Regions from separate parts of the Paenibacillus sp. NPDC058174 genome, predicted to be linked through region 1. Evidence: riboswitches for the same ligand, from Rfam matches in the RefSeq annotation. Region 1 holds a riboswitch; the other holds the start of a gene.
What was found. Region 1 has a riboswitch for cyclic di-GMP ahead of ACFVVF_RS27875 (methyl-accepting chemotaxis protein). Riboswitches for the same ligand answer to the same signal wherever they lie in the genome.

Region 1 (4,084 bases):
CAACATAAGCGCACTCTCCCTAGTCTGCCTCAGCTGCAATAATCGAAGTTACGTAGCAACTTCGATTATTGCAGTAAACCAACCCAACTAATTAGTTACTTGGCACTCGAGCCAAATCTGTGTAATCGCACAATATTCTCCACGAACCCAGGTTTACTCGCCCGCCCTCCCCACTTTCACTCAATTTCGCTCACATTCAATGAAAACGACATGCATTCCCCCATAAACAAACGAACGTGCGAACAATCAATCTGGCGAGTGCACACTTACTAATCAAATCAACAAACAAAAAAGCCTGAGGCACATCCCTTTAATCGGGATGCGACTCAGGCTCCGTTTACTTTTACACTTTAAATACAGCTGCTTTCTCTTTCAGCACGCCAGACGACTGCTTGAGCTCTCCCGCAAGAGCGCCCAGCTGGTCAGACACAGCATTTTGCTGCTCGGAGAGGCCGCTCATGACATCCATTTTGCCGTTAACGTCAGAGGACGTTTGCAGCAGCTTATCTACTGCTGTAACGATGTGGGTCATGCCGGATGTAATTTCCGCGATGGCAGTGGAGATTTCACCCACTTGCTCGGACAACGCGCTGCTTTGCTGCTCCAGCCCCTTGAACATATCGCTTGCCGCAATCGACGCATCCTTCGTCGTGGCAATAACCTGCGAGAAGGAACCGAGACGATCGCTGCTCGATGCCACATCACTCTGAATGAGCTGAAGCTCTTTCGTAATGTTTTTCGAGAACATTTCAGTCTGGCCGGACAGCTTGCGAATTTCTTCAGCTACGACAGCAAAACCTCTGCCATGCTCGCCTGCGCGAGCCGATTCGATCGAGGCATTAAGCGAAAGCAAGTTCGTTTGCGTATTCAAATCTTGAATGCCGCCCAAAAACTTCGTTACAGTGCCAAAACGCTGCACAATACGATTAAACGATTCATTAACAAGCTCGAATTGCTCAACTGTCTGGTTAACCATCTCAACGACGCCTTCCATATCCTGCGCGCCTTCTTGGGAAGCTTGACGCATTTGGCGCATATCGCTATTGATATAATCGCTGGATGCGGCAATTTCCTCAGAGCTGGCCGAGATTTGCTCGGTAACAGCAGAAATGGAGGAAGCATCATCATATTGGGACAGCAAAGTAACTGTACCCACTTTAATTTGATCGCGAACCTGCTCAGAGGCAGTACGGTTGCGGTCGACCATCTCGCCCATCGAATTGGACATGCTGAGCACCGTTCCGCTTACTTCAAGCGTAGATTTGATTGTATCGCGCAAACGATGGCCCATTTCGGACAGCATCCGGTCGATATCACCGAACTCGTCATGCCGGTCCACTTTCAGATCGTATGTAAAATCGCTGTTTTTATAGGCGTCAATCCGGCCCATAATGCCTCGCAAGCCCTTTTTGATGCTTTGGCTAAGCGTATAGGACATCAAGAACGGCAGCACAGCCAACAGCAGAACGTTAATGATAATAATGGTATTCGCAAAATCCACACTTCGGGCAAGCTGCTTCTCATTGGATGCTTGGTCAACGTTCATCCGGGCTTCAACCGCTTCGTTCGCATAGCTCAGAGTAATCGTATAGACGCTGATCAATTCCCGGATACGCAGCGACTTCATATCGCTTCGCAATTCCGCGTTGTCCATGGCAAATCCGCTCAAGCTGTTATAAGCCATTTGGAAAACCTTCACTTGGTTGCTGTACTCCAAGTCGCCTTCTTGCGGCGGATATTTCTGATCCATCTTTTCGAAGCTTTTCGTCAAGTTGGCCAGCATATCAGGAATCGGCTTCATCGATTGTGTGATGATATCCGACTCGTCTTCCCCGTTTTCAATCGAATTGATCATTAGAAGCATGGTGCGGAGCATCGTATCGGACAATGCTTTGTACTCCCGTTCGGTATCGCCAAATTCGTTGGAGCTGTCAATTGCTTTCGATACTGATAAGTTTTGCGTGTAAATCAATACCCCCGCCGCTACGTTAAAAATAGTAATAAGCGACGTAATAAGCAGAAGCTTAGACGTAATTTTCTGCTTTTTCACGAACATGGCCGCCTGATTCGGCCACTTTTTCCATTGAGCCATCTGTCCTCTTTCTCCTTTTCCTATCCCTGAAAAGAATAAAAGCTATCCGACCAGATGGGCGGATAGCCTGATTTCAGCGCATTTTCCTTGATCTGGTGGTCTGGCAGCCGTAGTTTTGCAACCTTAGGCCCATAACTTTGCGTCCTTGTTTTTCAACAAGTTTGCTCTTTTCAGTTCATTTTCTATTTTTCGACCACTTTCGACACCCTTCTAGTTTAGGACATTTTTGCCAGTTTGTCTAACAAAATATATTCATATTTTCAGAGATTGGACGCTTCTTGTCAGGTTGTTTATAATGGACAGAAATAATAAATAGCAGCGCCTGAAGGAGAATGATTATGGACTTCCGTTTGGATCTCATAGAAAATAAAGTTGAGTTTTTCGAAGCTTATGATCTAAGCACACTGGAAAAACAAATCGACCGGCAAATCGAAAATAATAAAGCGCTGATGCTGGATGTGCATTCAGTGCAGCATCATTCCGCGTTCAACCAGCTTACAGGTAAAATGCACTATAGCGCAGTTGTTCACTTCAAAGTAAAAAGGCAATAAAAATAAATTTATAAATTTCTTAAAAAAACAGTTGCATTATCTTTAATGTTTATGGCATAATACATTTTGTGCCTGAGAGATTTTATGCCGGTGTAGCTCAGTTGGTAGAGCAACTGACTTGTAATCAGTAGGTCGTGGGTTCGACTCCTATCGCCGGCACCATCACAGGACGGGATGTAGCTCAGCTTGGTAGAGCACCTGGTTTGGGACCAGGGGGTCGCATGTTCAAATCGTGTCATCCCGACCATCAATTAGACATTTCAAGAAGCTTGATGCTATCAAGCTTCTTTTTTATTTCTTCTATATATACAGATAAAGAAACAGGCTGCCGAGCACAACTCAGCAGCCTGTTTCTCTTAAAGTCCGTCAAACGAGCCTAGCGCCCGCTTGGCGAGGTTTGACAAGGCTACATCATCCATCGGCGGATTGTGCAGCCCGGCTCTCACATCCCTATAATAGCGCTCCAGCGGAAGATTGCGGGAAAGGCCGGCGCCTCCTACAACCCGCATCGCCAGATCAACAATTCGCAGCGCCCCATTCGTCGCCACGTATTTGGCAAGCCCCAGATCGGCACGCAGTTCTGCTCTTCCTGCAGGATCCCGGTCCCATCGGTCTGCCAAGCTATACAAGAGCGTCCGGGCTGTAATAAGCTCAGCCTCCAGCTCGCCGAGCTGACGCTGAATATTCGGCAAATCTGCAATCGGACCATTCAGACTGTTCGGCCGGTAATCTCTTGCAAAGCGCAGCGCGAAATCCCGGGCGGCATGCGCGATACCGATATAACAGGCCGGTATATGAAGCATCGCGCCCCCATGATCGGAATCCGCCTGCGTCTTGGGACGCAGGGCCGCGCCCGCAATCGATTCCCCATCTGGAACGAACACATCCTTGAATACCAGATCATGACTGCCCGTCGCTCTCATGCCCATCGTGTTCCAGGTTTCATCAACTTCAACACCTTCCCCGATACGGACAAAAAACTCGCCGACACGGTCCTCCGACTCCACCGAGGCCGAGACCATGCAATGCGTAGCGACTGGACTAAGCGTACTGAACGTCTTCCGGCCATTGATCAGCCAGCCGCCTTCAGTATGTACAGCTGTCGTCTCCGGCTTGCCGCCGCGGCTGGGACTCCCGGTCGCACGTTCGCTGGCATAGCTGTTGAAGATCGCACCATGCTCTACAATCTCTTGGCTTAATGCCCCATAGAGCGAATCCGGCCAAGCCTGCGATATTCGAAGCTGCATGACTAGCGCCACATGCCAGCCGACAGCAAGCGCTGTCGAGCCGTCTCCGCGCGCCAAATGCTCCTGCGCCAGCACCAATTCATACAGCGAAGCCTCTTCCCCTCCGTAAGCCTGTGGAACAGTCAGCGCCAAATAACCGCTTTCCCGCAAATCTTTAAAATTTTCAACTGGAAAACTGCCATTAAGGTCATGCT
Region 2 (4,084 bases), on a different contig from region 1:
CTTCGTCGATCACAATCTCATCATCCTCAGAACCAACAGACGGGCTCGCAGAAGACGTTGGTGTTGCTTCCGGATCGCCTTCCACTGGACCTAGTGGAGGCTCTTCCGGCGTAATAACGATCTCCTCGTCAGGCGTTGCAGAAGGGCTCGCAGACGGAGTCGATGATGGTGTTGCCTCTGGTCCGCCAATAGGAGTCGGACTTGGTGTTGCTTCAGAACCACCGCTTGGTGTCGGACCTGGTGTGGCCGTTGGCGTCGATTCTGGTGTCGCTGTCGGTGTTACCTCTGGCGTCGACACTGGTGTCGCTGTTGGCGTTACCTCTGGCGTTGCCGTCGGTGTCGACTCTGGCGTTGACGTTGCCGTCGGTGTCGGTGTCGACTCTGGTGTCGCTGTTGGCGTCGACTCTGGTGTTGACGTCGGCGTCACTTCTGGCGTTACCGTTGGTGTCGCTACGGGCGTTACCGTTGGTGTCGCTACGGGCGTCGCTGTCGGCGTCGACTCTGGCGTTGCCGTTGGTGTCGACTCCGGCGTTGCCGTTGGTGTCGACTCTGGTGTCGCTGTCGGCGTTGCTTCTGGCGTCGCCGTCGGCGTCACTTCTGGCGTTACCGTTGGTGTCGCTACGGGCGTTACCGTTGGTGTAGCTACGGGCGTCGCTGTCGGCGTCGACTCTGGCGTTGCCGTTGGTGTCGACTCTGGTGTCGCTGTTGGTGTCGACTCTGGTGTCGCTGTCGGCGTTGCTTCTGGCGTCGATTCCGGCGTTGCCGTCGGTGTCGACTCTGGCGTTGCTGTCGGCGTCACTTCTGGCGTTGCCGTTGGTGTCGACTCTGGCGTCGCTGTCGGCGTAGCCGTTGGTGTTGCTGTCGGCGTGGCCGTTGGTGTCGCTGTCGGAGTAGGCTCCGGCTCTGAAACCGTGCCATCGAACGGATAATAATGAGCCTCGACATGCCCATCCAGCGAAGCCGCTATAATATTGCCTGCGATGTTGCTATATGTGGTCTTTACACTAGCATAAGGAGCCAGCAACGTGCCTCTTTGACCGGAAGAACCGATTGTAATATCGGTAGCTTCTGGAAAGTTGAACAGCAATCTGCGTACGGCAGCTGGATTCGAATTCTCGCTAAGCGTGTTATTCTTATCCGGCATAAAGGTTCCTGCTGTGCCAAAGCTTCTAGATTTACCTTTTACATTTACAATGACGGTCGATCCATTCGGCACCTGAATGACCAGCTCGCCGTAGTTTTGATCGATTTCAAACACATTTAAATTGTTGTCTGTTCCCGCTAATGTCAGCGTTCCGTAAGCGTTGCTCGCTGTCCCGTTCGCAGGCAGTGCAGCCAGCTTCGCAGAAACTTCCTTCAGATAGGTCGCTTCGGCGTTAAAATCGATCGGATTTCCTTGCTTGGGAGAGGTCCCATTCGTAACCGTTACATTCCCCGTATAGGAACCGCCGTATTTGGCATTTCCGCCCTTAACCGTTCCATTGTTAAAAACCAGTGAACCGCCAACGACCAATGCGTTATCAATCACTTTTTCTTTGCTGTTCACCGAGTAATTAGTAAAATTCGCAGCTCCGCCTGCCGCAACAGGTCCCTCGGAGTCGGTATTCATTAGCGACACGCTGCCCAATACAAAAATATTATAAGACCCTGCCGTGCCCAGCAATGACGATCCAGGCGAAGCCGCCGCGCTCACAATCGCATGCAGTCCCGCTCCGAAAATCACGATTGCCGACATCGTTAGCATAAAAGCCGTCTTCATTTGTTTTTTGAACAAATTCATGTCCTCCCCGCGCTTATTATGGCAATAAAAAAATCCGACTACCTGAATGATTCATTCATGGCAATCGGACGATCATTGTACAATAATAAATTGCACAGAAGACTCCTGACTTTGCGTCCCGCGCTTTCGCGTGGTTTGCTCACAGCACTAGTGCTGTTCATGTGTCATGCAGTTGTCTTCTAAATTTTATGATGCAAATCTTTCCACGTCAATACGGAAAAATAAATTTTATCGTTCTTCCGGCGCCTTCCAGCCGCTCTATTGAACCCCTATGCTCCAAATAATAGAGATGAGCCAGCGTCTCCGCCATCGCAAACCGCAAATTATGCGGATTACTGCGCAAGTTTATGCCGAACAGCCGCTCGGACAGCTCGAAAGCGGACAACGGCTCCTCCAGCATGCGCTTCATTCTATCCAATCTCCGTATATGATGCTGCTTCAGCTCTTCGATCCGGGCAGCAAATCCGGCGAACGGATCACGGTGTCCCGGAAAAGCAAAGCTCACCTCATAGTTCAGCAATTCATCCAAATTCGTCAAAAAATCATGCAACGGGTCCGTTTCTTCCCCTGGCACAACGCTTATGTTCGGCGTTATCCGCGGCAGCACCTGATCGCCGCAAAACATCCAGCCATTATGCGGCTCGTAGAGCAGCAGCTGTCCATACGCATGACCGGGTGCATCAATAAGCTGCCAGTCAAAGCCGCCAAACCGGATGGTCTCCCCTGCTTCCATATAAGTAACGGACGGCTGGGGCGACACCCTCTCCTCGAACAATTCAAGATTAGCTGCTATCGCGGACGTAAGCTCATCCGGCATGCCATGCTGAGCAAAAAGCTGTCCAAGCTCTTCAGCAAACCGGCTTTCTTCCGTCCATAACCTTGCGGTGTAAGCATGCGATCTGCGGGACATATATACCGGCGCTCCGCTTAGCCCTTGAAAATAACCGGCCAGTCCGTAATGGTCAGGATGCTGATGTGTCACGATAATCCGTTTGATCTCTTCAATAGCTATTCCATGCCTCTGCATCGCCTCGTTCCAGGCTGCCAGAGCTTCATCCGTTCGCAAGCCGGGATCGATAACCGTATAGCCGCTGCGATCCGGCTCCGGAATCAAATAGCTGTTTACCCATTTCAATGAAAACGGAAGCGGTACCTTTACCTGAATCCAACCGTCATTCCATTGCGCTGTCTCCACCTGCTGCTCTTCTTGCTCCATGAAACCGAATTCCCCTTTCGAAAATAAAACGAGGCAACGATATCCTAATCATCGTTGCCATAGCCGTCTAGGAGATGGCGTACAGCCTCTCCGTATTGGTCAAATCTTCAATCGTAGCTGCGCCGATTCCGAACATCGTCGACCGCAGTTCAAATTCGATCCGTCGGAATTGTTCGACGAGCTGCTCCACCGAAACGCGATTATCCGACTGCGCCGCACGAGGCAGCAGCACCCGGCCGAAGCCTGCAACGCTTGCGCCCAGCGCGATCGACTTGGCGGCATCAACGCCATTGCGGAGTCCTCCGCTGGCGATGAGCGTCATATCCGGCACTCTGCCGCTTACTTCCCGAATGCTGTCCGCAGTCGGAATGCCCCAGTCTGCAAAAGCCTCCGCCGCCTGCTTCCTAAGCTCGTCTTTGAGCCGGTGCTTCTCCACTTGGCTCCAGGATGTGCCGCCAGCTCCTGCTACATCTATAAAGGAAACGCCAATATCGGCCAGCCGAGCTGCCGTATCTGCATCAATGCCCCAGCCAACCTCTTTGATGCCTACCGGAACGGCAAGCTTGCGGCATACCTGCTCGATCCCTGCAAGCAGTCCCCGGAAATCCGTATTCCCCTCGGGCTGGAACACCTCTTGCATGCTGTTCAAATGAAGCACGAGCGCATCGGCCTCAGCAATGTCCACGGCTCTCTGGCATGCCTCGGCGCCAAACCCGTAGTTCAACTGGACCGCCCCAAGATTGGCGATTACCGGAACGGAAGGCGCCTCTTTGCGGATAAAGAAGGATGCGGCAAGATCTTCCCGTTCAATAGCTGCCCGCATGGAACCAAGTCCAATCGCCCATCCGCAATGCTCCGCCGCTTCCGCCAAACGCCGGTTGATCGAGCCCGCTTCATCCGTTCCCCCAGTCATGGAACTAACCAGCAGCGGCGCTTGCATGGAGCGGCCCAGCCACTGTGTATTTAGCCTGATCTCTTCAAAAGAAAGCTCTGGAAGCGCATTGTGGCGAAACCGCAGCTTGTGCAGCCCGGTCTCGATCCCTGAACCCGCGACCTCCTCCTGAAGGCAGATGCGGATATGCTCTCCC

Region 2: another riboswitch for cyclic di-GMP. It lies ahead of ACFVVF_RS15970 (choice-of-anchor A family protein); the one in region 1 lies ahead of ACFVVF_RS27875 (methyl-accepting chemotaxis protein).

What each region holds. Positions count from the first base shown of each region.
Region 1 covers NZ_JBHVUY010000012.1:44,406-48,489, reverse strand. Annotated here, with positions in the region: gene ACFVVF_RS27875 (methyl-accepting chemotaxis protein) at 344-2,092, opposite strand; cyclic di-GMP riboswitch class I at 2,184-2,268, opposite strand; gene ACFVVF_RS27870 (YrzA family protein) at 2,431-2,643, shown strand; tRNA gene ACFVVF_RS27865 (tRNA-Thr) at 2,730-2,805, shown strand; tRNA gene ACFVVF_RS27860 (tRNA-Pro) at 2,814-2,890, shown strand; gene ACFVVF_RS27855 (acyl-CoA dehydrogenase family protein) at 3,000-4,084, opposite strand, start outside.
Region 2 covers NZ_JBHVUY010000002.1:986,361-990,444, reverse strand. Annotated here, with positions in the region: gene ACFVVF_RS15970 (choice-of-anchor A family protein) at 1-1,774, opposite strand, end outside; cyclic di-GMP riboswitch class I at 1,837-1,930, opposite strand; gene ACFVVF_RS15965 (MBL fold metallo-hydrolase) at 1,989-2,996, opposite strand; gene fni (type 2 isopentenyl-diphosphate Delta-isomerase) at 3,064-4,084, opposite strand, start outside.